Regions from separate parts of the Pseudoalteromonas sp. ECSMB14103 genome, predicted to be linked through region 2. Evidence: predicted binding sites of a transcription regulator. Region 2 holds the regulator's gene; the other holds the start of a gene.
The links. The regulator NrdR, encoded in region 2, represses ribonucleotide reductase genes. The targets are predictions, from matches to a motif close to AAACACNANATNTNGTGTTT.

Region 1 (15,256 bases), on a different contig from region 2:
CAAAGCGGTTAGGGCTAAAGTATCTGATAAATTTTTAATTATATTTAGACTGTCAGTTATGGATCTAATCCCTGATGGGTCCACTCCTGATGAAGTGGTTATTCAAGCCACTGAGCTTGAAAAAGCCGGGGTTGATATTTTTAATACGGGTATTGGCTGGCATGAAGCGCGCGTTCCTACGATTGCTAGTATGGTTCCACCAGGAGCCTTTAAAGAAGCGTCTAAGCGCTTAAAAAGTGTTGTTAGCGTTCCAGTCATTGCAGTAAACCGTATTAATACACCTGACATTGCAAATGACATTTTAAATGCAGGTGAAGCCGACCTCATATCAATGGCTAGACCTTTATTAGCTGATCCTGAGTTTTTTAATAAATATCAAAATGATCAAACAAAACAAATTAACATTTGTATTGGCTGTAACCAAGGCTGTTTAGATCATGTATTTAAAAATAAACGTGCAACCTGCTTGGTTAATCCTCAAGCGGCTTTTGAGCTTGATTACCCGCTCGATAAAGCGACAAACTCAAAAAATGTACTTGTTGTGGGCGCAGGCCCTGCTGGCTTATCTGCAAGTTGTTATTTGGCTCAAAAAGGTCATAAGGTCACTTTGATTGACCAAAAAGCGCAAATGGGTGGCCAATTTAATTTAGCCATGCAAATACCTGGCAAAGAAGACTTTAATCATACACTGGCATACTTTATTAATGAGCTAGAACGTTTAGATGTAGCGGTTAAACTCGAAACGTCATACAACGAGTCAATGCTGACACAGTACGACGATATTGTATTTGCAACGGGTGTTCGCCCACGTGAGGCGTCAATTAAATGTGGTGATAACAAACGCGTATTTGCATACGATGAAGTAATTCGTGGCGAAGTCGAGTTAGGCAACTCTATTGCCATTTTAGGTGCTGGCGGCATTGGTTTTGATATGGTGGCATTTTTAAGTGAACATAAATCACAAACCATTGATGAGTTTAAAACGCAGTGGGGAATTGAATGTGAACCGAAGCCACACAAAGACGAGCGTCAGTTGTACATGTTAAAAAGAAGCTCTGGCCGATTTGGTAGTGAACTTGGAAAAACAACAGGTTGGATCCATCGTCAAGTAGCTAAGCAGCATGGTGTAAAACAAATTGCAGATTGTCAGTATCAAAGCTTTGATAGCAAGGGTTTAACTATTACAGTTGGTGGAGAAACTCAAGTGTTACCGGTCGACACTGTTATTGCGTGTATTGGTCAAGTTTCAAATGATGAAGTTGTAAAGCCCTATGCTGAAAACGCTAAAGTACACGTGATTGGTGGCGCTAAACTCGCTGCTGCAATTGATGCTAAGCGCGCTATTTTTGAAGCCCTTCAAATAGCGAGAAGTATTTGACCTTTCGACAAGTTGAAATAGTTTAGTAATTCATGCGGTCTTTGTTGTTTATAGTCTATAACTAAATAAACATTAAACACAGGATACGCATGAACACACTGACTCGCTTCTATGTAGCTGCAATAGGTAAACTATCATTTTTAGATGGGTTGCCTCCTTTACTTTTTAGATTAATTTTAGCCCCTGTGATGATTATCGCGGGTTATAATAAGCTCGCCATCAGCGGCGATGCTACTGGCTTCTTCAATAATTTATTAGCATCACCTGATGTTGTGCAATGGTTTGGAAATAGTGAATGGGGCTTGGGTTTACCGTTTCCCGACTTACTTGCATTTTTAGCTGGTTGGAGCGAATTTTTGGGTGGTTGGTTTTTATTATTAGGTCTATTGACTCGCTTCGTAAGTATTCCTCTAATGTTTACTATGGTTGTTGCTGCAACATCAGTACATTGGCACAATGGCTGGTTTGCAATTGCTCCGACTAACCCTGATACGAGTGCAGCTCAGGTACTTGATTGGTTGTCTATACCCGGCGCCAAAGAAAGTCTTGAAAACTCAGTTGAAGTACAAGAGCGAATTGGCAAAATACGATCAATAGTCGATGAGCATGGGTTTGTAGATTACCTGTACGAAAAAGGTAAACCTTCAATTTTAAATAATGGGATAGAATTTGCTGCCATTTATTTCGCAATGCTCCTGAGTTTATTTTTCACCGGAGGTGGGCGCTTTGTTAGCGTTGATTATTGGCTCAGAAGAAGTGTCTCTAAAGAGTAAACTTAACGTAAGTTTATATACGCCAGCAAAAATTATTTTTTGCTGGCGTTTTATTTCAATATTTATCAACACAGACTTAAAATGTTACCCTAGCGTTTTAAATATCGAGAAATAATTATGGACGCTATTGAGCTTTTATTAACTCGCCAATCTGACTCAAAACTAACAGAGCCAGGCCCATCAATTGAGCAGCTAAATATTATCAAACAAGCTGCACTTCGTGTCCCCGATCATGGTTGCATAGCGCCATGGCAATTTATTGTTGTTGAAGGGCAAGCGCGTGAAAAGTTAGGTTCGATTTACCACGAGAGTGCAGTGGCAGAGAAACAAGAAGATAAAGTTATAAACCGAGCTAAAGAATTACCGCTTCGTGCTCCAATGATCATCATTGCCATAGCTAAATATCAACAACATCCCAAAGTGCCACGTATAGAGCAAGTCCAAAGCGCAGGCTGTAGCGTACTTGCAATGCAACAAGCCGCATTTGCACAAGGGTTAGGGGGTGTTTGGCGCACGGGGTATTTTGCACAAAGTAATGCGGTTAAGCTAGCGCTTAATTTAAACGAGTTAGATGAAATTGTGGGGTACTTGTACATAGGTACACCTGCCGTCGATTGTAAAAAGTCACCAAGGCATAAGCCAGAAACTTATTTTACTGATTTATAAATAAGTGTGAACTTTTACATACATATAGGGTCACTTATAATTGAGTATAAATTTTAATCACTGATTATTAATGTTAGTGAGAAACTGCAAGAAGGGCATGGATGCTAAATAACTTGATAATTCTTCTGCAGATTGTTTTTTAATCGGTTGTTTTTTGATAATGTATGGAGAGTCTCAAAATAATAACGATAAAGAAGACTTAAATTATGGGAAATTTATTTTTACGTGAAAAAGAAAACTGGCTCGCTTGGTCAATTTGGGGGCTTTTAGGTGCGTTTGTTACGTTATATGTAGCAATGAGTACAAATGCTGCCCCTTTTATTGCCGGTTCAGCCGTCAGTGTATTGGTACTACTTACTTGGTGGATGCAACAATCTAAACGATTTGATTTTGGACGCGCATTTAAAGTATGTTGTTATGTACTTATGTTAAGTATTCTGCCTACTTTTATGTTTGTCATTGTGCCAAGTGACGACTTAAACCGTTTTGATTTAATTTTTCAAGGGGTTACTTTTTTCTCATTGAGCTTGTTGGTTTGCTTAGTGTGTTCTTGGATTGCGCGTAGGCCTAAACAGTATTATTAGTAACCGCTATTTTTAAAATCTTAAAATGAATAAGTGATAGTTTTTTTACGCTACTAGATTAAATTTTATTTTTTTACATTTAAAGCTTTACAAATATCTCGATAACCCATATTATTCGCGCCGTACGGAGAGATGGCAGAGTGGTCGAATGCACCGGTCTTGAAAACCGGCATAGGTTTGTAGCCTATCTAGGGTTCAAATCCCTATCTCTCCACCATTATTTAAAAAACCGCCTTATGGCGGTTTTTTGCTATCTGGGGTTTGATAAATGACAGACAAAGCAACTATTCCTATGAGTGCACAGCTTTTAAAACACATTCTTTTATGGACCGTGTTTGGTTACTGTTACCAAAGCGGCATGAGCGTACTAATTAAAATGGCAGCCGACGCACAACCAGAACACCCATTAATTACAGCGTTTGCATATGGTGTAGGTTTTAATATTTTAGTGGCCCACTTAATTACTAAGTACGATACAAAATGGCCCCTAGTTGCCTCAGTTTTTATTGGTGTAGTTGGATTAATCGCTGTACCAATTATTATTGGCGGCACCGCTAGTTTATTAACTTTTTCATTGCTTGCTGGATTTTTATTCAGTTTGATACTTAGTTGCTTTATTGTTGGTCTGTTAAAGGTAAAACTCAATAAAAACTAGCACCAAACGTGCGTTATTTTGTGATAGCATACTCATGTCTTTTAACTAACAAAACGTGAAAAACACATTATGTCAGATAATTTTACTACAGATGCTGAAAAAGCAAGTTACGGTATTGGCTTACAAATGGGTGAGCAACTTAAGTCTAATCCTTTTGAAGGCTTAAACCTAAATTCAGTGTTTGAAGGCATGAAAGATGCGTACGCAGGTAGCGCTTTTCAAGTTGAGATCCCAGAGATCCAAGCTGCATTTGAAAAAGTTAACGAAGAGATTCAAGCTCGTCGTGAAGAAGAGTCAAAAGTACTTTCTGCTGAAGGCATTGCATTCTTAGAAGAAAACGCAAAACGTCCTGAAATCACAGTTACTGAGTCTGGTCTTCAATATGAAGTATTAGCAACAGGTGAAGGCGAAAAGCCAACTGCTGAGTCTACAGTACGTGTTGATTACCACGGTACATTAATTAACGGTACAGTATTTGATAGCTCTTACGAGCGCGGTCAACCAGCTGAATTCCCAGTAGGTGGCGTGATCAAAGGTTGGACTGAAGCTTTACAAATGATGCCAGTAGGCACTAAATGGCGTATTTACGTTCCTCATGAGCTTGCTTATGGTGAACGTGGTGCAGGTGCTGCAATTGCACCTTTCTCAACGCTTGTATTTGACGTTGAGCTACACGAAATCCTTTCTTAATAGTCATTATTAAGTTAGTTAAAAAACCGCGCTTACTAATAGCGCGGTTTTTTTGTGCCTATTAAAAATTACCTTTAATTATTTTCAGGCAATACGAACAGTCACTTTTAACTCTAAACTTCAATTACAAAGCAACTCATATAAAAAAAACCGCATTTAAAAATGCGGTTTCAAAAGGGAGTTATTAATTAAACACTTTAATCTCAAAGCATAGCTTTTAATGATTAAAAGTAGCCACGAACACCTAAGCGAATATTTCTACCTGGAAGAGGGGCTTTATCTTTTATAAATGAGGTATGAACAAACCCAAGCTCATCAGTCAGGTTATCAACATTTATATAAAATTGAGCATCAACAGCACCTAACCCTAATTGGTAGTTAGCTTGAGCATCAAATAAAGTATAACCATCTGTTTGGCTTTCAAACGCAGTGATATCATTTTGATCGAAGTAATGTGTACCAGTTAGGGTTAGTTGCAAGTTACCTAAATCATACTGTAATTCAGAGCCTAACTTATTTGCTGGTATACGCGGCAAGTTGCCTTCGTCATTTTTAAGTTTAGCGCGGGTAGAGTCACCAAATACTTTAACCATTGTGTTTGGTGTAATTTGGTAGTGTGCATCGAACTCAAATCCATAGAGCTCTGCATCTTTGCTTCTAAATTGGTAAACAGCGACTGCATCGTCGTGTGCACCAACAGCTGATTCTAAACCATCTTCTTCATCGTAAACCAAGCCCGTATTTTCTTGGAAATAGAAATTTTTAATATCGTTATAGAAAAAGTTTACAGTGTAACCAAAATCTCCGCTAAAGCGTCTAAAGCTTAAATCAAGGTTAGTTGATTTTTCTTGCTTGATGTCCTCAGGTTCAAAATGCGCTTCGTTATCTTCGATGTGGTAACCTAAGCCAAGTTCGTAAGTACCTGTTGCAATGTGTAGGCCATTTGATAACAGCTCAGCAGAAAGCGGCGCACGCTCAGAGTGAGATAGGCTCAGTGCTAAACTTTGTCCTGGTGTATATTGCCAAATAGCCCCTGCAGATGCACTTACGTTAGTAAAACTTTCACTGTAGGCAATTATCTCTTCTTCATGTTCTTCTTCAAACTCTTCTTCAACCACTTCATCATGGTCATGATGATGCTCAGCAGAAGATATTTTACTTTCAATTTTGTAATCTTCAATACGAGCACCAAGCTCTAAAGTTACATCACCAAACACGCGTTCTTCTAACACATAAAGTGCATTTGAGGTTGTTATACTGGCTGGAGTAAATGCTTCATCACCAATTGCATCGTAGTCAGAATCGCTGTAATGATAGCCCAGCATACCATGCCAATCCGCGAATTTATGTTCTACGTTTAAACGCGCTTCGGTAGTTTCATTAGTGAACGTGGTGCCAATTTCACCATCTTCAATTTCACTGTGTGAATAGTCTGTATAACCAATACGAAGGTTGATTGTTTCTATCCAGTTATTGTGAAGCGCATAACTGACTAAGCCTTGCCAACGGTCTTGCTCTAGCTGTGCAAAAACAGCTTCTTCGCCTTCTTCTTCATCCTCATGTTCTGCATGTTCTTCTTCAGTTTCACCTTCGTGATCATGCTCATGATGATGTTCATGTCCAGGTATTCCATAGTCAGTTTCTATACTACCGTAAGAAAATCCAACAGTAAGGTGCTCGCCAACGTAGCTAGTACCAAAATTTAGTGTTTCGCTATCAATAAACGTGTTTTCTACTGAGTTTTCAGTTTCTATGTCGCCATCTTCATCAGTTACTGTAAATGTAGGCGTTTCATAGTCATCGCCACTGCGTTTAGTCCCATCAAAATGAAAGTTAAATCCGTCATTTCCTGTTTCTAGTTTTGCGGCCATGGTATTTGAGTTAGAAACCGTGTCATGGCTGTACTCAGCGGCACCGGTTAAATCATCTAAATTACTCGTTGGAATACGGTTATCAACCACATTTACCACACCACCAATTGCACCTGAGCCATACAAAAGTGTACTTGGTCCACGAAGTACTTCAATTTGTTCAGCTGCTAAGCTGTCGCTTGAGGTTGCATGGTCTGGTCCAATGCGCGATGCATCACTAGCATCTAATCCGTTTTGGGTGATTTTAACGCGAGGACCATCTAAACCTCGAATAATAGGGCTTGAGGATACAGGGCCAAAGTAGCTTGCATTAACACCAGGTAAACCTTTTAGTGTTTCGCCAAGTGTTGGTTTAGATTTATTTCTTAACTCATCACCCGACAGAACGCTTACAGGTGAAATCATTTCTAAGCTGCTTTTGTGTAGCGCAGATGCATAAACCACAACGGTTTCAACCGAGGTTGGTAAAAGTGAAACCGTGACATTATTTGACGATTCAGTTACCGTTATTCTTGAATCTATGTAGTTGTCTTTACTGATATGAAGTTGGCTGTTAGCGTCAATTTCAATTGAGAATTCGCCAAGCTCATTACTTTTTATAGTTTGATTTTTTCCATGAACATGAATGGAAGCGTTTTCAATAGGTTGATTTTTATCGTTTGTTACCTTACCTGTTATTGTTGCAGCTAGAGCAGATTGGGTACATAAAACCGATAAAATGGCAGAAGAAATTAATGTTAACTTTGTCATTGGTAAATTATTTGGTGATTACATGTTGTGATATAATATAACAGTTCATAATTTGCGAATCAACAATGTTATACTATAACTTTTGTGTTTGCGTTTAATTAACTAAAAATGATGATAAATCACTCAGGTGGGTATTTTATCTGCTATCAATCATTAGTACATCAAGCTTGTATTGTGCTCGTGTTTGGTTTTTTAAGTCAGTAGGCTCTAGCATTTCACATTCGTCACGTAGCATTTCGGCTATTAGGCTAGGGTATTGGCGGCAATCTTCAGGTCGGTCTAGGTAAATATTACATATGAATTTATCGCGAGCACCTTCATCTTTTTTAGGTTCGATTGCTAAAAAAGGGCAGTTATTTAATTTATCACCTGTGTTCGGATCAAACCAAATTTTATTGTTTTGTACATATTGATAAATCTCGGGATTAAAGAGCGCCCACATTTCAATTTCTTCTGATGATACGTCGAGGTCACCACCACCATATTTGGTACAGCACTTACCACACTGGTTACACTCTTTCATGATTTATTCATCTTTATATAATTTCTACAATTATTAGTTTAACAGCTCGTGTTAAATTGTTTGAAATTATTATTTTTTATTAACCCTAAGCATTTAAGTTTATAGCCTGAAAGAGCTTACCAAATATTCTTTTTCGTTCTGATATTTACAAATCCACTATAGTTAAGTCTTTTAGAGGGTTTTAATACTTATAAAATAGTTAAACCTCATCAAAATACATTTTTAACTACTGCCCCTGTAGTTAAATCGTTTGCTATACACTTTAATGTTGTATGATCGGCCTAAGGGCATATTTAATGAGCCATTTAAATTTATATTTTGCTATTTTAAGCATAAATACATTAAGGGTGATACGTAATGATGAATACAAAAGTATACAAAGCGGTACATGATTTGGCTGAAGAATTAATGAGTGCGGCGAATAAAAATGATCGCAAACGCTTTGAGTTACTTTTTTCTAAACTAAAAGCAATTTGTGAAGAAAACGAAAATACCTCTAAAGATCATCCTGTTCAGTGGGAAACACTGGCTGATTTTACAGAAGAGTTAGAAGATGCTATTACTACCTACGAGAAGGCACTAGCAAAATCTATTGCTATTAATAATAAAGACCATATGTCGTCGGTTGCTTTTTCTATGGCGACACTACAACTTGAGATGGGCCAAAAAGAAGAGGCTATAAAAAATCTTCAAAGTGCCAAAGTCAGTGCAAATAAAATAGAAGACAAAGAACTTAAAGCAGAGATTCATGACTTGTTAGAGTCACTTGTTGAAGAAGAAGGCTAATTAAAGCTTTGGCGTATAGCGTTTTTAAAAGGGTGATTATGTTTAAATACGGTTTATATTTATTTACGTTTTTACCTTTTTGTTCGTTTGCTAACTCTTTCAATCAGCAAATATCCGCAGCTCTGATTGAAAGAACAACACACAATATTACTTATGATGGCAGTTATTATTCAATGACCTATCCCGGTGGTGATGTACCAAGTAATATTGGTGTGTGTACCGATGTTATTATTCGCGCTTACCGCCAATTGGGTGTGGATTTACAACAAAGAGTACATGAAGATATTCGAGCAAATTTTGTGATGTATCCGTCTGAGCGAATTTGGGGTTTAAAAAAACCAGATAAAAATATCGACCACAGGCGTGTACCTAACCTTCAAGTATTTTTTAAGCGTCAAGGCACAGAGTTAACTATTTCAAGTAACTCACGTGATTATAAAGTTGGTGATATAGTTACTTGGATGTTACCCGGTAACTTACCCCATATAGGCATGGTTGTTACGGAAGCTTTAAGCAGCGCCGAGAATGTTCAAATTGTACATAATATAGGGCGAGGACCAGAAATAAGCGGAATGCTATTTGATTATAAGATTACTGGTCATTATCGTTTTACTAATAAACATTATAATGCCCAGTAAAGATGGGTGCTGCTATAAAGCTATTAATTATTTTAGATTAATACTTATATTTCCGTTTGGCTTGCTACAGCATAAAAGTATTTCACCATCACGAACAAACGCGAGTGGCTCTTCATTATATTTAACATTGCCAGATACTAAAGTTGCTCTGCAAGCACCGCAGTAGCCTTCACGACATTGATAAGCAACGTCTATTTTTTGAGATTCTAAGCAGTGTAAAAGAGAAGGGCAGCCAGGGCTATATTCAATGCGCTGGCTGTTTTCTGCAAGTGTAACACTTGCAGTCGTTTCGCTATTCATTATAAGTCAAAGTCACCAAATTCAGCAGCATCAACTTGTGAATCTATTTGACCTACAAGGTATGAACTAATTTCTGCCTCTTGTGGTGCAACCTGAACATTATCAGACACTAACCATGAGTTGATCCATGGGATAGGGTTACTGTTGTTTTCAAATTGGGCTGGCAAACCAATAGCAGTCATACGTGCGTTAGTAATATATTCAACATACTGACATAAAATATGCTTGTTTAAGCCAATCATAGAGCCATCTTTGAATAGGTACTCTGCCCATTCTTTCTCTTGCTCAGCAGCTTGTACAAACATTTTAATTGCTTCATCGCGACACTGAGCTGCAACGATTGCCATTTCTGGGTCGTCTTTACCGTCTTGCATGATATTTAAAATATGCTGTGTACCCGAAAGATGAAGTGCTTCGTCACGTGCAATTAGTTTGATTATCTTAGCGTTACCTTCCATAAGTTCACGTTCAGCAAATGCAAATGAACAAGCAAAGCTGACATAAAAACGAATTGCTTCAAGAATATTTACCGACATCATAGCGAGGTAAAGTTTCTTTTTCAGCTCGAATAAGTTTACAACAACTGTTTTACCGTTGATTTCATGCTTGCCTTCACCGTAAAGGTTGTAAAGTGAAACAGAGTTAATTAAATCATCGTAATAAGTTGTAACTGCATCAGCGCGCTCGCTAATTTTATCGTTGCTAACGATGTCATCAAAAATAAGCTCTGGTGATTGTGTTACGTTACGAATAATGTGGGTGTATGAACGGCTGTGAATTGTTTCACTAAATGCCCACGTTTCTATCCAGGTTTCAAGTTCTGGGATAGACACGATAGGTAGTAGCGCAACGTTAGGAGAGCGGCCTTGTACACTATCAAGCAGTGTTTGATATTTTAAGTTACTTAAAAATATGTGCTTTTCATGCTCTGGTAGCGCCTGAAAATCTAAACGGTCTTTACTCACATCTACTTCTTCTGGTCGCCAAAAGAAAGACAATTGCTTTTCAATTAACTTTTCAAAAATAGGATATTTTTGTTGATCGTAACGCGATACGTTAACGGTCTGGCCAAAAAACATTGGCTCTTGCATTTGGTTATTATGATTACGACTAAAAGTAGTATAAGACATGTTTATCACTCAAAAAACTATCAGAACAAAGCGGGCTGCATGCCCGCTTAAGATAAAATTAACGACTATATTTTACACGCGCCGCCTGCACAATCGTCATCTTCCACTTCTGGAGTGTCGTCTTGTGCATCAGATGCGCCATCACGGGTATTATGGTAATACAACGTTTTGACCCCCAATTTGTAGGCGCTAAGTAAGTCTTTTAATAAGACTTTCATAGGTACTTTACCGCCTTCAAATTTATTTGGATCATAATTTGTGTTTGCAGAAATAGTTTGGTCAACAAATTTTTGCATGATACCGACAAGCTGTAAGTAACCATCATTAGAAGGAATGTCCCAAAGTAACTCATAGTTGTCTTTCAAACGTTCGTACTCAGGTACAACTTGTTTTAAAATACCATCTTTACTTGCTTTAACACTAATGTGACCGCGTGGCGGCTCGATACCATTTGTTGCGTTCGAGATTTGCGATGACGTTTCTGATGGCATTAATGCGCTTAGTGTTGAGTTACGCATACCGTGTTCTTGTATGCTCTTACGCAGTGCATCCCAATCAAGGTGCAGTGGCTCATCACAAATTTTATCTAAGTCTGTTTTATACGTATCTGTTGGCATAATGCCTTGAGAATACGTTGTTTCGTTAAACTTAGGACATGCACCACGTTCTTTTGCAAGTTCGTTTGACGCTTTCATCAAGTAGTATTGAATAGCTTCGAATGTTTTATGTGTTAGTGCATTTGCACTGCCGTCTGAATAACGCTTACCATTTTTAGCTAAGTAGTAGGCATAGTTGATTACACCTATTCCTAACGTACGACGTCCCATTGTTGCGTTTTTGGCAGCTGGTACTGGGTAGTCTTGGAAGTCGAGTAGGTTATCGAGTGCACGTACTGCTAGCTCCGCAAGCTCTTCTAGTTCATCTAGAGACTCAAGCGCACCTAGGTTGAAAGCAGACAATGTACATAGTGCAATTTCGCCTTCTTCGTCGTTAACGTTGTTAAGTGGTTTAGTCGGTAATGCAATTTCTAAACACAAGTTAGACTGACGAATTGGCGCAACTTTCGCTATAAACGGGCTATGTGTATTACAGTGATCTACATTCTGTAAGTATATGCGGCCAGTACTTGCACGCTCTTGTGCAAACACAGAGAACAATTCAATGGCTTTAATACGCTTTTTACGAATTGACTCGTCTTGTTCGTATTTAACATATAACGCATCAAATTCGTCTTGATCTTCAAAAAACGCATCGTAAAGACCTGGCACGTCTGATGGGCTAAATAACGTAATGTAATCGTCTTTAATCAAACGAGAATACATTAACTTATTAAACTGTACGCCGTAATCTAAATGACGAACACGGTTGTCATCAACACCACGGTTATTTTTAAGAACTAAAAGGTTCTCTACTTCTAAATGCCATAGCGGGTAGAATAGGGTTGCTGCGCCGCCGCGAACACCACCTTGCGAACAACTCTTAACAGCTGTTTGAAAGTGCTTGTAAAAAGGGATACAACCTGTGTGGTATGCTTCGCCATTACGGATATGGCTTCCTAATGCACGGATACGACCAGCATTAATACCGATACCAGCACGCTGAGAAACATATTTTACAATAGCTGACGATGTTGCATTGATTGAATCAAGGCTGTCGCCACATTCAATAAGTACGCAAGAGCTAAATTGACGAGTAGGCGTACGTACACCAGCCATGATTGGCGTAGGCAATGAAATTTTAAATAACGATACCGCGTCGTAAAAACGTTTTATGTATGAAACTCGTGTTTCTCGTGGGTAATCTGCAAATAAGCTTGCAGCCACTAAAATATATAAAAACTGTGCGCTTTCATAAATTTCACCCGTTACACGGTTTTGAACTAGGTATTTACCTTCTAATTGCTTAACTGCAGCGTAACTAAAATTAAGATCGCGTGAGTGGTCAAGGTATTCGTCTAATTCGTCAAATTCTTGCTCTGTATAATCAGCAAGTAAGTGAGCATCGTAACGTTTATCACTCACCATTTTTGTTACGTGATCAAATAAACGCGGTGGCTCAAATTGACCGTATGCTTTTTTACGTAAGTGGAATACAGCTAAACGCGCAGCAAGATACTGGTAATCAGGTGATTCTTTAGAAATCTGATCGGCAGCCGCTTTGATAATCGTTTCGTGAATATCTTTTGTACGAATACCATCATAAAATTGAATATGTGACTTTAATTCAACCTGTGAAACCGAAACGTTATTTAAACCTTCGGCGGCCCATTCTATAACGCGATGGATCTTATCAAGATCAAGAGGCTCTTTGCGCCCGTCACGTTTGCTTACAGATAACTGTTGGTTCATAGCTTTGCCTGTATTCCTTGGGGATAATGTATTTTTGACCAAAGTTGTACGTCTCAAAAAGAGAAGTAGTGCTCATTTTTTATAAGTTTTACCCAATGAGGTAAATTTAATTGAATAACATTTGGCCACAATATCTGGTGTTGTTCAATTTAGAGATCACAAGATAGTGTGGTCTGAGTTGATTTGCAAGGGGCATAATTGCCCCTATTTGTGGATAACGTTGGGATAACGTATTTGTGTTAGTAGGCATTAACCTTTGATCATTCATTGAAGTTGAAATTTTTAAAAATCAACTCAGGATCGACTAAATTTACACATTTTGAAAATAAATTTCGGCTGCTTTTTTTATCATCAAGCTTTGCGTAAAAACTAACACAATCACAATATATAGTGTTTATATCTAAAATGGGCACTATATATGGTTAAATGCGTCAATAGGGCTACGCCAGTTAAAATCAGCTTTCCAAGTAAGAGCTTCTGCATCGCTTGGAATGTACCCCCACAGAGCAGTAGCTGTAGGCATACCTGCTGCTTTACCCGCTTGAATGTCTCGTTCGGCATCACCTATATATAAACAGCGAGCTGGTATTACGTCCATTAGTTTTGCGCAATGAAGTAAAGGTAGAGGAGAGGGTTTGGCTTCTTCAAGCGTATCACCGCTAATAACAACTGCCGCATTTTTTAAAGCGGGGATCGCAGCGACAAGCGGCTCAGTTAAAAAGCCAGGCTTGTTTGTCATGATCCCCCATTTGATCTTTTTGTGATCAAGTGAGATCAGTAGTGGTTCAATACCGGCAAAGCATTGAGTATATTTTGCAATGTTTTGGGCATAGCTATCGACCAATTGCTTTATCAACTGTGCTTGTGCAAGAGAGGGCCACAATTCTTTAAAACCCGCTTCCAATAAAGCTGCCGCACCATTAGAAGCCGCTGGGCGATATATTTCGCTTGTTACTTCGGCAATCTGATTTGCTCGTAATACACTATTAAGTGCAGCGCCTAAATCGTCAGCTGTGTCGAGTAAGGTGCCGTCTAAATCAAACAAAAACGCATCATATTGATAAAGTTCTAATGATGAACCTGCGCTCTTCATTACACCAACTTCTCAAAATGAAGGATATAATTAACACTAACATCATTATTAAGTGTGTATTGTTTAGAGAAGGGGTTATACGAAAGTCCTGAGCTTGCACGTACTTTTAAGCCCGCTTGCTCGGCCCACGCAATTAGCTGCGCCGGTTTAATAAACTTTTTGTGATCGTGAGTTCCCTCTGGAACCATTTTTAATAGTTTTTCAGCACCTACAATTGCGTACAAGTAGGCTTTCGGTGTTTTATTAAGGGTAGAGAAAAAAACATCAGCGCCAGGTTTTGCAAGTTTGGCAACGGCGTGAATAATTGAAGCAGGGTCTGGAACGTGTTCGAGCATTTCCATACAGGTAACAACGTCAAATCGTTCAGGGTGTTCTTCAGCAAACTGTTCTGCGGGTATTTTTATGTAATCTACATTAACACCCGTTTCTAGGCTGTGTAATTTAGCGACAGTCAAAGGCTCTTGCCCCATATCAATACCTGTTACCTTTGCCCCCATACGTGCCATACTTTGGCTTAAAATACCCCCACCACAGCCAACATCGAGTGTTTCTTTATCAAATAAACCTTGCGTTTTATTTGCAATAAAATCTAGGCGTAACGGATTAATTTCGTGAAGAGGTTTAAACTCACCCTCTAAATCCCACCAACGCTCTGCGATGGCTTCAAACTTTGCTATTTCTGCGTGATCTACATTTTGATGTTCGGTCATAAAATACTTCCTCGTCAATCTGAGGCCATTATATAGGCCTAAATTGATAAATCGCAAAGTTTTGCGCCTGTAAATTAAAATTAATTGTGATAGCATGTCTGTTAGTAATAATAACAATACTCTTTAAAACCTAATACTGGGTTATTAAGAGCTGCTACTGAAGGAATGTGATATCAAATGACTGATCTCGCCAATGAAATTCTGCCAGTCAATATTGAAGACGAGTTAAAAAACTCCTACTTAGATTACGCAATGAGTGTAATTGTAGGACGTGCATTACCAGACGTACGTGATGGCTTAAAGCCAGTTCACCGCCGCGTTTTGTTTGCAATGAACGAGCTTAGTAATGATTGGAACAAGC
Region 2 (15,256 bases):
CCATTATTATTACAACCACCATTCTTTCTGGATAGTGGCATAGGTCGGTGCAACAAATTTAAAGGCCTGTGTTCACTTAGAGCACAGGCCTTTTTTCGTTTTATGGGATGAGGAACATAAACAATGCGCGTTTTAAAATTTGGTGGATCATCACTTGCCGACTTTGCCTGCCTTGAGCAGGTAGCTCAATTAGTTAAAGCACAATTAAAAGATGAAATGCTTTTGGTATTATCGGCGCCCGGTGGAATGACCGACTCACTAGTTGCTCTAGCGAGTTCGGCAGAACAAGGCCAAGACTTTAGCTCTTTATGGGAGGCTTTAACGAGTCGTTGTAACGAGCTAAAAGCAGCCGTGGAAAAAGGGTATGGCCCAATTGACCACTGGCCAAATTTTGAAGAACTAAAAAATAAGCTTGATGGTGTATCTTTAATTAAGTGCTGCCCCGATCAAGTGCGTGCGTTTGTTATAAGCTTTGGCGAACGAGTGAGTGTGTCGCTTATGCAGCGCTTATTAAACTCACATAAGGCGGTTTATTTAGAGGCGACAAGTTGCGTTGCATCAACAGGTGGTTTTATTGATGCTGAAGTTGATTTAGTTGCAAGTAAAGCGCATTTTCAAGCGGCATTAAAAGAAAAGCCAGCCACGATTTATATTATGCCCGGTTTTACAGCAAGCAATGATAAAGGCGAGCTTACAACACTGGGGCGCAATGGGTCTGATTACTCAGCGGCTATTGCAGCGGCGTGTTTAGAGGCAGATGTTTGCCAAATTTGGACTGATGTTGATGGTGTTTACAGCGCAGATCCTCGTTATATCAAAAAAGCCACTAAAGTTGACTTTTTGTCATACAAAGAGGCAATGGAACTTTCTTACTTTGGTGCTAAAGTACTTCACCCAAAAACTATTTTGCCTTGTGCCAAAGCTGGCGTGCCGTGTGAAATAAAAAATACGCATAACCCTGATGCCCAAGGGTCGCTAATCGGAAATGATTATTCATCAGACGAGCCCGTAAAAGCAATTTCAAGCCTGCAAGATTTAGCTATGCTGACTGTCTCGGGTCCAGGAATGAAAGGCAAAGTAGGCATGGCCTCTAAAGTTTTTAATGCGCTTGCCCACGATAACGTATCTATTGTGTTGATCACGCAATCGTCTTGTGAATTTAGCATTAGCTTTTGTGTACATGAGAGCGACTTAGCCCTTGCTTTAACTGCTTTACAAACAGCGTTTGAGCTTGAATCTCAAGCAGGTTTAATTGAGCCTGTTCAAGTACAGCGTAATTTAGCCATAGTAACGCTTGTGGGTGATAACATGCGCGCACACCGTGGTTTAGCCGCTAAGTTTTTTGCATCCCTTTCTCAAGCACAAGTAAATATTGTGGCAATTGCACAAGATTCTACTGAAAGTGCTATTTCAGCTGTGATTGACGGTGAGTTATGTAACGACGCAGTGAAAATATGCCATGAGAACTTTTTCACGCATGTGCCTTCAATTGATGTGTTTTTACTAGGGTGTGGCTTAGTAGGGCAAGAACTGATATCTCAATTAGAGCGCCAACAAGCATGGCTTGAAAAGCGTAACATTAAACTTAATTTGTACGGCGTTGCTAACTCTCGTCAGTTACATCTTGATAGCGAGGGTATCGCCTTTAGTGATTGGCAGCAAAAATTAGCAGTATCAGAGCAGTCATTTGACCTAAAACTGGTTGAGCAATTTGTTAAGCAAAATCACTTAGTTAATCCTGTGCTGGTGGATTGTACATCGTCTGATGCACTTGCAGCGCAATATGTTGACTTTTTAAATGCGGGTTTTCATGTTGTTGCAGCCAATAAAAAGGCAACAACCAGCTCATATACGTATTACCAAGATTTGATTGCTGCTACACAAAAAAATAACCGCAAGTTTTTATACGAGACAAACGTAGGTGCAGGCCTTCCTGTTATCGATAATTTGCAGTCTTTATTTGGTGCAGGAGATGAATTACTTGAATTTAGCGGTATTTTATCGGGCTCATTGTCATACATGTTTGGCGCTTTGCAAGATGGTTTATCACTGTCAGAGGCAACCATTAAAGCAAAAGAAAGTGGTTTTACAGAGCCAGATCCTCGTGATGATTTATCGGGAACTGATGTTGCGCGTAAGTTGTTAATTATTGCACGTGAAGCCGGTATGAAATTAGAGCTAACCGACATTGAAGTAGAGTCGGTATTACCACAAGGGTTTGCCGAAGGAGACAGTATTGATGAGTTTATGGCAAAATTACCTAGCTTAGACGCTGACTTTAACGCACGTATTGAGCAAGCGGCAAGTGAAGGGAAAGTTCTTCGTTACGTTGGCACAATTAAAGAAGGCCACTGTAAAGTAGGTATTGAGGCTGTTGATTCATCACATGCGCTTAATGTTATTCGCGATGGTGAAAATGCGCTTGCAATTTTAAGTCAATACTACCAACCACGTCCTTTTGTTATTCGTGGTTACGGCGCTGGCTCTGAAGTAACTGCTGCAGGTGTATTTGCAGACGTTTTAAAAACATTATCGCGCTAGGAGTCGAAAATGATTGAAGTATATGCGCCTGCATCTATTGGTAATTTTGCAGTTGGATTTGATGCGCTAGGTGCTGCTCTTGCGCCAATTGATGGTAGTTTATTGGGGGATGTAGCACTTGTTAGCGCAGCCCATTGTGATGAGTTTGTTTGTTCAGGTGAATATGCTCATAAATTGCCAAGCGATGCGAAAGAAAACTTAGCATATCAGTGTTTAGTGCACTTTAGAGCTCATGTCGCCCCAGATATGCCAACGGTAAAGCTAGAGCTTAAAAAAAACCTGCCAATTGGTTCTGGATTAGGATCGAGCGCTTGTTCGGTGGTTGCTACATTTGCAGCGCTTGATAAATTTGCAAAAACACAGTTAAGTCAAGTACAGCTAATTGAGTTGATGGCAGATTTTGAAGCAGTTGTAAGTGGCGGACGCCATTACGATAACATTACGCCCTGTTATTTGGGCGGTTTGCAGCTAACTGGCGATTTAATTCCTAATAAATCTATAGAACTACCGGTTGATGAAAACTGGTATTACGTTGCGGCGTTTCCAGGCTTTTCACTTAATACGGCAAAAGCGCGTTCTGTTTTGCCAAAAGATCTTAGCATGCATGCAAGCGTTGAGTTTGCGCAGCGTTTATCATCTTTTAGTAGCTTGTTATTAACAGCACGTTTTGACGATGCATTAAGCATAATGAAAGACGAAATAGCAGAACCTTACCGTGCACCGCTTATTACTGGTTTTAGCGAGGCGAAAGCAAGTTTACCCGCTCTTGGAGCTGAGGTAGTTAGTATTTCAGGCGCAGGGCCTACCTTATTTACTGTATGTAAAACACTTGAAGCGGCCGAGCAATGCGCTAAATGGTTAAAAGATAATTATATAAATGAGCAAGGTTTTTGCCATATTTGTAAGTTAGATAACGACGGCACGCGTCAATTAAATGTTTTATAGGATTAGAAGTCATGCAATTACATAATTTAAAAGATAACTCACAAAAAGTGTCGTTTGTTGAAGCAGTAAAAACAGGACTTGGACGTAACCAAGGTGTGTTTTTTCCTGAATCGTTAGCGCCTATGACTGATGTTGACGCATTACTTGATATGGATTTTGTTACGCGCAGTAGCAAAATTTTATCACATTTAATTGGTGATGAGTTGCCAAGTAGCACTGTTGCCGACATGGTTAAAAATGCGTTTAATTTTCCTGTTAAGTTAGTCGAGGTAGAAGAAAACACCTATTGTTTGGAGCTATTTCATGGTCCTACGCTTGCCTTTAAAGATTTTGGTGGGCGCTTTATGGCTGAATGCTTAGCGCAGTTTAACCAAGGTGAAAAGGTGACTATTTTAACAGCAACATCAGGTGATACTGGTGCAGCGGTTGCACATGCATTTTACAATAAACCAAACATTGATGTGGTTATTCTTTATCCCAAAGGAAAAATTTCACTTGCTCAGCAAAAGCTATTTACTACATTAGGTGGCAATATTCACTGCTACGCGGTTGATGGCAGTTTTGACGATTGCCAAGAACTTGTAAAAAAGTCGTTTTTAGATGAAGAAGTTAAGTCTACACTTGGCTTAAATTCAGCAAATTCAATAAACATAAGCCGCTTAGTCGCTCAGGTGTGTTATTACTTTGAAGCGATTGCACAACTGCCAAAAGAAAAGCGTGCAACAGCGCATATTTCTGTACCAAGTGGTAACTTTGGTAATGTATGCGCTGCAATGATTGGCGCTGTAATAGGGTTGCCAGTTGGAAAGTTAAGTGCAACAACCAACCAAAACGACACCGTTCCTCGTTTTATACTTGATAAAAATTGGTTGCCTAATGCAACGCTTGAATCGCTTTCAAATGCGATGGACGTGAGTAAGCCGAATAACTGGCCACGTGTGCAAACTATGTTGGACAACAACTGGTTTAGTTACGACAACTTTTACTCAATTAGTGTTGACGAAGAAAACACTCAAACGGTGATGAAAAATATTCATCAAACAGGGTATGTTGCAGAGCCACATACAGCAATTGCCTACCAAGGTTTAGTCAATAACCGAGCTCCGGGTGCTGCGGGCATCTTTTTAGCAACTGCACATCCAGCTAAGTTTAAAGAAAGTGTAGAAGGTATACTAAATATTGAACTTGATATGCCAAAGCCATTGAGCGACGCTTTGGCTAAACCATGTCTTGCAAGCGACATAAACGCCGATTACGACGCTTTGCGTACAGAAATACTGGCTAAGTTAGCTTAAATATTAAGTAAACACGAAAGCGGCTATGGCCGCTTTTTTGCACATTTTAAACCGTGAAATAGCTTTTTTAATTAACTAATTAAATGTAATAAATAAAAAACATTTAAAATAATTATGTAAGTTATTTAAAAATATCATCTTAAAAAGGGTGTGAAATAGTTTCAATCCCTGATTAAATATCCTCAACTTAAGAACGTAGGCAAAGTGCGGTTTTAAGCGTACAATATAGCCTCTAAAAAATACCATACACGTTGCCCAGGAGCCCCCAATGTTAGAACGTAGCATGAATATTTCGGACTTTGATCCAGAGTTATTTGACGCGATGAGTAAAGAAACATCACGTCAAGAAGAGCACATTGAGTTAATTGCATCTGAAAACTACTGTAGCCCACGCGTACTTGAAGCACAGGGTTCTCAACTTACTAACAAATATGCGGAAGGTTATCCTGGCAAGCGTTACTACGGTGGCTGTGAGCACGTAGACGTGGTTGAGCAATTAGCTATTGACCGTGCAAACGAATTGTTTGGTACTGACTACGCAAACGTTCAGCCGCATGCAGGTTCGCAAGCCAATGCCGCTGTTTTCCAAGCCTTATTAAGCCCGCTTGATACAGTACTTGGCATGAGCCTAGCACACGGTGGCCATTTAACTCATGGTTCACACGTAAACTTTTCAGGTAAAACATATAACGCAATTCAGTATGGCCTAAACGAAGAGACTGGCGAAATTGATTACGCACAAGTTGAAGCGTTAGCACTAGAGCACAAGCCAAAAATGATTATCGCGGGTTTTTCTGCTTATTCAGGTATTGTTGATTGGGCTAAGTTTCGCGAAATTGCAGACAAAGTAGATGCTTACTTGTTTGTTGATATGGCGCATGTTGCAGGTTTAATTGCTGCGGGTGTTTACCCAAGCCCAGTACCATTTGCACATGTTGTTACTACAACAACGCATAAAACATTAGCGGGCCCTCGTGGCGGTTTAATTATTTCTGCATGTGGCGACGAAGCAATTTACAAAAAGCTTAACAGTGCTGTATTCCCTGGTGGCCAAGGTGGTCCTTTATGCCACGTTATTGCTGCAAAAGCAGTGGCATTCAAAGAAGCTTTACAACCAGAGTTTAAAGAATACCAAACACAAGTTGTTAAAAATGCGCAAGCAATGGTTAGCGTATTACAAGAGCGTGGCTACAAAGTTGTTTCTGGTAAAACAGACAATCACTTGTTCTTACTTGATTTAATCGATAAAGATATTACGGGTAAAGATGCTGATGCAGCATTAGGTAATGCGAACATTACGGTTAACAAAAACTCAGTTCCTAATGATCCGCGTTCTCCGTTTGTAACGTCTGGCTTACGTATTGGTTCTCCTGCAATCACGCGCCGTGGTTTCAAAGAAGCTGAATCTAAAGAGCTTGCTGGCTGGATTTGTGATGTACTAGACAACATTGCTGATGAGTCTGTTCAAGCACAAGTAAAAGAAAAAGTGAAAGCAATTTGTGCAAAACTACCTGTTTACGCTTAATAAAGTAAAACGGTAATTTAGATCACATAAGCAATCATGCTATTATAAAAGCCGCTTTTTAGCGGCTTTTTTGTTTTTAAAACGGATACCTTTAGTTATGCATTGCCCATTTTGTACAGCAAAAGACACCAAAGTTATAGATTCCCGCCTTGTTGGCGGTGGCCATCAAGTTCGCCGCCGTCGTGAATGTAACGATTGCCATGAACGTTTCACCACGTTTGAAGGGGCAGAGCTGGTTATGCCGCGTGTTGTAAAACAAGACGGCAGTCGCGAACCATTTAATGAAGATAAGTTACTAAATGGTTTAAATCGTGCGCTTGAGAAGCGCCCCGTCAGTACAGAACAAGTTGATGAAGTAGTCAATATAATAAAGTCGCAATTACGTGCAACGGGTGAGCGAGAAATTTCAAGCCATTTGGTGGGTGAATGCATTATGGAAGCGCTTAAAAAGTTAGATAAAGTCGCTTATGTAAGGTTTGCGTCAGTATATCGCTCGTTTGAGGATATACGAGAGTTTGGCGAAGAAATTGCCCGTTTAGGGGAATAAGCATGAGCAGCCAATCAGCATTTACTGAGCACGATAAACTATATATGGCGCGTGCTATTGAGCTTGCTAAAAAAGGTCGGTTTACCACAACACCTAATCCGAATGTTGGCTGTGTACTTGTAAAAGATAATCAAATAATTGGTGAAGGGTTTCATCAGTTAGCAGGGCAAGGACATGCAGAGGTAAATGCACTTGCTGTAGCCGGCGAAAAAGCACAGGGTGCAACTGCCTATGTAACACTTGAACCTTGTAGCCATTACGGGCGCACGCCCCCCTGTGCTGAAGGACTCAAGGCTGCTGGTATTAAAAAGGTGATTGCAGCCATGGTTGATACCAACCCGCAAGTGGCAGGTAAAGGCCTTAAAATATTGAGTGACGCCGGAATAGAAGTTGCTCATGGGTTGCTTGAACAAGAGGCGCGCGCATTAAACTTTGGCTTTTTTAAGCGTATGGAGCAGGGGCTTCCTTACGTAACTTGTAAATTAGCAGCCAGTATAGACGGTAAAACAGCGCTAAAAAACGGAAAAAGTAAGTGGATCACAGGCCCTGCTGCACGAAAAGATGTGCAGCTATACCGCGCTCAAAGCTGTGCCATTTTAACGGGGGCCGATACGGTTCTTGTTGATAATGCAAAACTCAATGTTCGACCAAGTGAGTTACCGTATTCATTACCAACCAACTTACCGCTACGTCAGCCGGTGCGTGTTATAATAGACTCGCAAAACAGATTAACACCTGACCTTGCGCTATTTAAAATAGCGCACCCGATAATTATATTTACTACCAAGGTTGATAATTCAATGCAGTGGCCGCATTTTGTTAAGCACATAGCGGTGCGCGAGCAACAGGGTAAGGTTGATTTAACCGATGTATTACAAACACTAGCAAAGCATCAGTTTAATAATATATGGCTGGAAGCTGGGGCAACCCTTGCGGGGAAAATGACCGAGCTTGATTTAATTGACGAGTATGTTTTTTATATCGCACCAAAACTGATGGGTTATGATGCTAAAAGTTTAGTAAACTTCCCTGAATTGACGAGTATGCAAGATACTATCGATTTATCTTTTAATGAGTGTGTTCGCATTGGTGACGATTTACGTATCAACGCGTTAAAAACGCACGCATTAAAATCATTTAACAAAGAAGAGTAGCGCTATGTTTACTGGGATAATAGAAGCCACAGGCAAAATTGCTTTATTACAAAAAAAACAAGGCGATTTAGCCATTCGTATCCAAAGCGCCGACCTTGATATGAGTGACGTAAAGCTGGGTGACAGTATTGCAACAAATGGCGTGTGTTTAACGGTAGTTGATAAACATGTTGATGGTTTTAGCGCTGATTTATCTAACGAGACAATTCATTTAACTGGTTTTGCACATTATTCAATAGGGCAAACAGTTAACCTTGAAAAAGCAATGCAACCGGTTTCGCGTTTAGGTGGACATTTAGTGTCTGGCCATGTTGATGGTATTGCAACAATAACGGCAATTACAGCTAATGCAAGAGCTACTGAATATTGGCTGACAACCGATGAAAATTTAATGAAATACATACCGTACAAAGGGTCGGTATGTATTGATGGTATAAGCCTGACAGTTAACGCTGTTGAAGGTAATAAATTTAAATTAACAATTGTGCCGCACACCAGCGGTCAAACAACGATTGCTGACTTTAAAGTAGGCACTCAAGTTAATTTAGAAGTCGATCAAATTGCACGTTATTTAGAGCGTCTTATCAAAGGCGCAGAGCAGCCAACCGGCGCAGATATATCAATGAGCTTACTCGCAAAAGCGGGCTTTATTAAATAACGAAACTGACAACTTACACGAGCGAATTTATGAATTTACACAGCGCACAAGAAATTATAGATGACATTAAAGCCGGTAAAATGGTTATTTTAATGGACGATGAAGACAGAGAAAATGAAGGTGATCTAATCATTGCTGCGGAACATATTAGCGCAGAAGCAATTAACTTTATGGCTACTCATGGCCGTGGTTTAATTTGTTTAACGATGACACAAGAGCGTTGTGAGCAACTAGACTTGCCTTTAATGGTTAAAAATAATGGCGCTGCGTTTTCAACTAACTTTACTATGTCGATAGAAGCATCAAAAGGCGTAACCACAGGTATATCAGCAGCAGATAGAGCACGCACGGTACAAGCAGCTATCGCTAAAGGTGCTGTTCCTAGCGATATTGTACAGCCGGGTCATATTTTTCCGATTATGGCACAGCCAGGTGGTGTATTAACACGTGCAGGTCATACAGAAGCCGGTTGTGATTTAGCGCGTTTAGCAGGGCTTGAAGCGTCTTCTGTTATTGTTGAAATTTTAAATGCTGATGGCACCATGGCACGCCGCCCTGATTTAGAAGTTTTTGCTAAAGAGCACGACATTAAAATTGGCACAATTGCTGATTTAATTGAATACCGCAATTTAAACGAAACCACAATCGAAAAAGTGGCTAAGTGTAAACTGCCAACAGAGCATGGTGAATTTGACTTAGTCACGTACAAAGACACGATTGACGGTCAGTTACATTACGTACTACTCAAGGGTGAAATTAAAGCGCAAGAACCAACCTTGGTGCGTGTGCATTTACAAAGTACATTTAACGATATTTTACTTTCTGATAGAAGCGCAGACAGAAGCTGGGGCTTATCGGATGCAATGGCATATATAGCTAAAAATGACGGTGTGCTAGTCATTTTAGGTAAACAAGAAAGTACTGAAGAGCTTGAATCAACAGTTAAAGCATTTGCTGCTGCAGACGCTGGTGAAAATGTTACACCGCGTAAATTTCAAGGTACTTCTCGTACTGTTGGTGTAGGCTCACAAATTCTTGCAGATTTAGGAATTGAGCAAATGCGATTAATGAGCCGCCCTAAAAAATACCATGCACTTTCGGGCTTTCATTTAGAAGTTATTGATTACATTGAGCCACAATAGGCAAACGCTTAAACTAGGCTATTTTATTATTATTATGGTATGATGCGCAGCAATTTTTGCGCAATCGCAACCGCTTGAACTTATTTTTAGGGTTATCAAATGAAAATTATTGAAGGTAATAAGTACGCACCGGGCAAAAAATTTGCCATTGTCATTTCTCGTTTTAATGACTTTATTGGTAGCAGCCTACTTGAAGGTGCTGTTGATGAGCTAAAACGTACAGGTGGTGTATCTGATGACGACATTACTGTGATTTATGTACCGGGTGCAGTTGAATTACCTTTAGCGGCAAAACGCGTTGCAGCAAAAAAAGAGTATGATGCAATCATCGCTTTAGGCGTAGTGATCAGAGGTGGAACACCACACTTTGACCTAGTTGCTGGCGAGTCAAACAAAGGTCTTGCGCAAGTATCACTTGAGTATGATATACCGGTTGCATTTGGCGTATTAACCACTGAAAGCATTGAACAAGCTATTGAGCGCGCAGGTACCAAAATGGGTAACAAAGGCGGCGAAGCTGCTTTGGGTGCGCTTGAAATGGTTAATGTGTTAGATAAAATTTAAGTTTAAGGAATTTTTGTGAAACCAGCAGCAAGACGTAAAGCACGTATCTTAGCACTTCAAGCCGTTTATTCTTGGCAATTAAGCGGTAATGCAATTGCCGACATCGAGCAACAAATGTTGATCGAAAACGACGTTACTAAAATTGATGTTGAATACTTTAAAGATTTAGCCTCAGGTGTAGCTGTAAATTATAAGCTACTTGATGAATCAGTATCACCTCATTTAACGCGTCCATTTGATGACTTAGATATGGTTGAGCGAGCAATTTTACGTTTAAGCAGCTACGAACTTAAGTTCCGTGAAGATGTACCTTACAAAGTTGCTATCAACGAAGGTATTGAGCTTGCCAAAATATTTGGCGCAGAGGATAGTCATAAATTTGTAAACGGTGTACTTGATAAAGCTGTAAAGCATTTACGCAAGTAATAGTATTTTTCTCTGACTTTGCTTTCAGAGATTTACTTTATATAACCGTTAAAAGGAGAGCCGGCATAGGTCGGCTTTTTTGTGTATGAAGGAATTTGAATTAATTAACCGCTACTTTAAAGGTCGCGGTATTTCTCGTCGTGATGTTAACCTAGGTATAGGGGATGATTGCGCGCTTGTCACTGTTCCACAAAACTGCCAACTTGCAGTCACAACCGATACTTTGGTTGAAGGCGTGCACTTTTTTGAAGATATTTCTCCTCGCGCATTGGGGCATAGAGCGCTTGCTGTTAATTTAAGTGATTTAGCTGCAATGGGTGCTGAACCTACGTGGGTATCTGTTGCACTAACGTTACCGACAATAGATTCTCAGTGGATTGCAGAATTTACTGAAGGCATGCATGAAATTGCAGAATACTTTAATGTACAAATTATTGGTGGCGATACCACTCAAGGGCCACTTACCATTACTATTTGTGCAAAAGGTACCGTGCCGGAAGGTAAGGCACTACGCAGAAGTGGTGCAAAAGTAGGTGATTGGATTTATGTTACGGGTCCTTTAGGGGACGCGGGTCTTGCTATTGAAGCACGGAAGCAAGGTATTAATATAGATCCTACGCATTTAGAATACTTAAACAATCGATTTGACTACCCAACACCGCGCGTTGCTGCGGGTCAGGTCATCCGTGGGCTTGCAACGTCAGCTATTGACGTATCAGATGGATTACTTGCCGATTTAACACATATTCTTGAAATGTCCCAAGTAAATGCAGAGATTAATGTTGAGAGTATTCCTACATCAGAGGCAATGAAAGCAAGCTTAGATTTTAATAAGCAATTACCGTTTATTCTTAGCTACGGCGATGACTATGAATTAATTTTTACTGTTCCCGATAACAATAAAGGTATGCTTGATTTAAAGCTAAGCCAATATGGTGTGGATATTACCTGTATTGGGCAGATAAAAAGTGGTAACGGTAAGATTGAGCTTTTACAAAATGGTGAAATGTTTAACTTTGAGCAACAGGGCTTTGAGCATTTTACAAAGGAGCAGGTTTGAATAAGAACCGATTATTTAACTTAAAACGCCCACACCAGTTTTTTGGTTTAGGGTTTGGTACTGGCCTTGCACCAAAAGCGCCGGGTACATTTGGCACATTTGCAGCATTGCCATTTATATTTATAACAATGCATTATCCAATCTGGTTACAAATAGTATTTGCAGTTGTGATCAGTGTATTTGGTATTTGGGCATGCGGTAAAACAGCTGATGATCTGGGTGTGCATGACCATCCTGCTATTGTGTGGGATGAAGTCGCTGGCTACTACATCACCATGATAGGTGCAGCATTAAATTGGCAAACTTTATTAGTTGGCTTTTTACTTTTTCGCTTTTTTGATATTGCAAAACCAGGCCCGATTCGTATGTTAGACAAACGCGTACATGGTGGTTTTGGTATTATGGCGGATGACGTGTTAGCGGGTATTTTTTCATTGATTTGTTTGCAAGCATTAATAAAAGCAGGTTTACTACCCTTTTAGTGTTTATATTTGATTAGTTTAACTAGGTGGCAGCGTATGATGCGATTTTTACTGGTGTGTGTACTGATGTTGTGCGCAATGCCAAGTGGGGCTTCAATTACTGACTATGTTGTTAAACAATGGAATATTAAAGACGGCTTACCGTCACAATCATTAAAAAGCGTAGTGCAAGATCAGCAAGGCTACATTTGGCTAGGCACACAGTTTGGTTTGAGCCGCTTTGATGGCACTACGTTTACAAACTACAATACCCAAAATAGCGCTTTTTTACCAAGCAATGGCATTAATAAGCTTTTAATCGATTCGAATGGATTACTTTGGGTTGGTACTAGAAGTGGTTTAGTGGTTATTAACCCAGCGACCTTTGCAGCGCAGGCATTTAACATTAAAGGCCCTGTAAGGGATATTCTAGAAGACTCCAAAGGGGGCACTTGGATAGCCGCAAACGGGTTATATTACGTTGGTCGTGGTCAAGTTAACTTACGCGGTCAATCTAAAGCTATTTTACCAACGGCTAATGCAACCGTTATAACTCAAATAGTGGGTTCAGTGAGCCAAATGGCGCTTTCGCCAGAAGGTATTTGGCTTGTAAACGATCGTCACTTGTTACGCTTAACTAAAAACTCCTCCGATTTTGCCAAACTGCGTTTAGAACTTACTGCTAAAATATCGTTACCCGAGCGTTTAGCTCAAACGATCGTTCATGATCTTGCATTTTTAAATGGGAATTTATATTTAGCTTCGGAGCTAGGCGCTTACTTTTTAGATTTAGACGACGAGCTAAGGCCCTTTCCATTACCCAACGCGAATAACTCTGCTGTGTATAAATTTATGAGTGACAGCGATGGTGGTTTATGGATTTCCACCTATGGGCGCTTGTTATTCAGAGATAAATCCAGCCAATGGCAATGGGTTGAGCCGAGCCAGCTAGATCAAAGTATTTGGTTTGCTGATATTTTTAGAGATGATAAAAATAATATTTGGTTAGCAAGCTTCAGTGAAGGGTTGTGGCTTGCTCACGAAGGGCGAGTAGAAAGGCACGCTGCTGTTTCACAAATGACTGAAGCGGTTATGGCGCTGAGCCAAGCTCCAGATGGTAAATTATGGGTCGCTAATAAAAGTGGTGTTGGTTATTTTGACTTGAATAAAAGTTATATTAACTTAATTCCAAGTAGTCAGTATGGGCGTGCCTCAGTACACGATTTACAGTTTGATGGAGAGCGCGTATACATCGCCACAGGGCGAGGGTTGTTCGTATACGAAGACGATAAACTCTTTAGTGTGCCTGGGCGCGCACTGCGTGATAATCCCGTTTTTGCTATAAGTCGCTCTAGTAAAGGCGGGTTTTGGATTGGCACCGGCCGTGGGCTTTACAGGCTCAACTTTGCAGGTTTAACTCCCTTTGCTTATAACGCCTTTTTAGGCAGTAAATTTATAACTTATGTACTAGACAAAGGAAACTTTGGTGTCATAGGTACCAGTAAAGGTGCGTATTACTTTACTGATCGCGGTATCGAAAAGGTCGGGGATCAAACTTCACTTGAAAGTGCTTATATTACAAGTGTTTTGCATATTGATGGCGTGGGTATTTTAATAGGCTCGCTTAATGATGGATTATTTTACCGAAGCACGCAGGGCCAATGGCGACAGCTTGATGCCGCAAATGGGTTACCGTATGGCTCTATATTTAGCTTGGAGTACGACGAAAAATTAAATAACGTGTGGGTGAGCACCATGAAAGGTGTTTACAGAATGCCAGCGGAGCAGTTCAAAACAAACATAGAAAGTTTAAAAGTAGAAGAGGTGATTTCGTCATTCGATCGCCAGCTTGACGGCAAAGCTAACCAGTGTTGTAGTGGTTTAGGCCATGATGCAGTTGTCAATATGGGCAGCTCAATGTGGTATCCGAGCCTACAAGGTGTTGTTGAGATACCTAAAAATGTAGAGCTATTTGGGGTGTTGTCGTTAAAACCAACTATTGAAACAATTACAACTCCTGAGCGTAATTTAACAACGGCTGCGCTAGGTAAAAAGCCGACTTTAGAAACTGACGAGCGAGACATAACACTAACCTATACGGCGATAGACTATTATGCGCCAAACAGTATTGAGTTTAGGTATCAGTTAAGTGGTTTGGACAATGATTGGCGTTATGCAAACACGCGCCGCGAGGCTATTTATACCAATTTACCAGCTGGGGCATTTTTATTTCAGTTAGAGGCAAAACGCCAAGGTGAAGATTGGTCAAAGGCGCAATACGTAGAGTATGAGTTTATTGTGCCAGAGCGGTTTGATGAAACGATTTACTTTAGATTACTGATCACCAGTGGCTTTATTTTACTTCTTTACTTAGTATTTTGGGTGCTTAAAGCGCAAGAGCGCAGAAAACAAGAAGTGCTTGAAGGTTTAATTACAGAGCGTACGTTAGAGCTTCGACAAGCGAATGATAAGCTTGGGCAAGTTAACTCACAACTTAAACTTGTAAGCCACTCTGATGAGCTTACAGGTTTGCGTAGCCGTCGTTTCTTGTTTGATCAATTACCCAAAGATATTGAGCATTTTCAACGTAATTCACAGTCATTACAGGCTCAAGGCAAATCACTTGTACTGGTTATTATTAATTTAGATAACTTTAGCCGTATAAATGATGCCTTTGGTCCAATTGCTGGTGACAGCTGTTTGCAGCAAATGGCTGCGCTATTAAACTCGCGTACGCAGGGCTCTGACTACGTAGCGCGCTGGAGTGGTGATGAGTTTTTATTACTTTTACGTGACTTTAAGTGCAATAAAATAGACAGTTACTCTTCAGAGCTTTGTAAAGCGATTGCAGAGTATTCTTTCCAATTACCTAACGGAAATATGACAAATATAACAGCCTCAATTGGTTGGTCTTTCTACCCATTACCCTTACTTGGTG

Region 1: the regulator NrdR is predicted to act here: its motif matches at 13,216-13,235, upstream of nrdA (class 1a ribonucleoside-diphosphate reductase subunit alpha).

What each region holds. Positions count from the first base shown of each region.
Region 1 is NZ_JWGY01000002.1:173,508-188,763, forward strand. Features, by position in the region: gene RF53_RS05815 (oxidoreductase) at 1-1,378, shown strand, start outside; gene RF53_RS05820 (HvfX family Cu-binding RiPP maturation protein) at 1,468-2,151, shown strand; gene RF53_RS05825 (NAD(P)H nitroreductase) at 2,269-2,817, shown strand; gene RF53_RS05830 (hypothetical protein) at 3,024-3,401, shown strand; tRNA gene RF53_RS05835 (tRNA-Ser) at 3,528-3,618, shown strand; gene RF53_RS05840 (hypothetical protein) at 3,670-4,056, shown strand; gene RF53_RS05845 (FKBP-type peptidyl-prolyl cis-trans isomerase) at 4,126-4,746, shown strand; gene RF53_RS05850 (TonB-dependent receptor) at 4,971-7,367, opposite strand; gene RF53_RS05855 (YkgJ family cysteine cluster protein) at 7,504-7,890, opposite strand; gene RF53_RS05860 (hypothetical protein) at 8,248-8,676, shown strand; gene RF53_RS05865 (DUF1287 domain-containing protein) at 8,715-9,314, shown strand; gene yfaE (class I ribonucleotide reductase maintenance protein YfaE) at 9,342-9,614, opposite strand; gene nrdB (class Ia ribonucleoside-diphosphate reductase subunit beta) at 9,614-10,744, opposite strand; gene nrdA (class 1a ribonucleoside-diphosphate reductase subunit alpha) at 10,810-13,092, opposite strand; gene RF53_RS05885 (HAD-IA family hydrolase) at 13,505-14,185, opposite strand; gene ubiG (bifunctional 2-polyprenyl-6-hydroxyphenol methylase/3-demethylubiquinol 3-O-methyltransferase UbiG) at 14,185-14,895, opposite strand; gene gyrA (DNA topoisomerase (ATP-hydrolyzing) subunit A) at 15,073-15,256, shown strand, end outside.
Region 2 is NZ_JWGY01000014.1:12,280-27,535, reverse strand. Features, by position in the region: gene thrA (bifunctional aspartate kinase/homoserine dehydrogenase I) at 124-2,541, shown strand; gene thrB (homoserine kinase) at 2,551-3,486, shown strand; gene thrC (threonine synthase) at 3,498-4,781, shown strand; gene glyA (serine hydroxymethyltransferase) at 5,050-6,306, shown strand; gene nrdR (transcriptional regulator NrdR) at 6,404-6,853, shown strand; gene ribD (bifunctional diaminohydroxyphosphoribosylaminopyrimidine deaminase/5-amino-6-(5-phosphoribosylamino)uracil reductase RibD) at 6,856-8,007, shown strand; gene RF53_RS17445 (riboflavin synthase) at 8,012-8,665, shown strand; gene ribBA (bifunctional 3,4-dihydroxy-2-butanone-4-phosphate synthase/GTP cyclohydrolase II) at 8,695-9,807, shown strand; gene ribH (6,7-dimethyl-8-ribityllumazine synthase) at 9,907-10,371, shown strand; gene nusB (transcription antitermination factor NusB) at 10,387-10,797, shown strand; gene thiL (thiamine-phosphate kinase) at 10,883-11,857, shown strand; gene RF53_RS17420 (phosphatidylglycerophosphatase A family protein) at 11,854-12,339, shown strand; gene RF53_RS17415 (ligand-binding sensor domain-containing diguanylate cyclase) at 12,376-15,256, shown strand, end outside.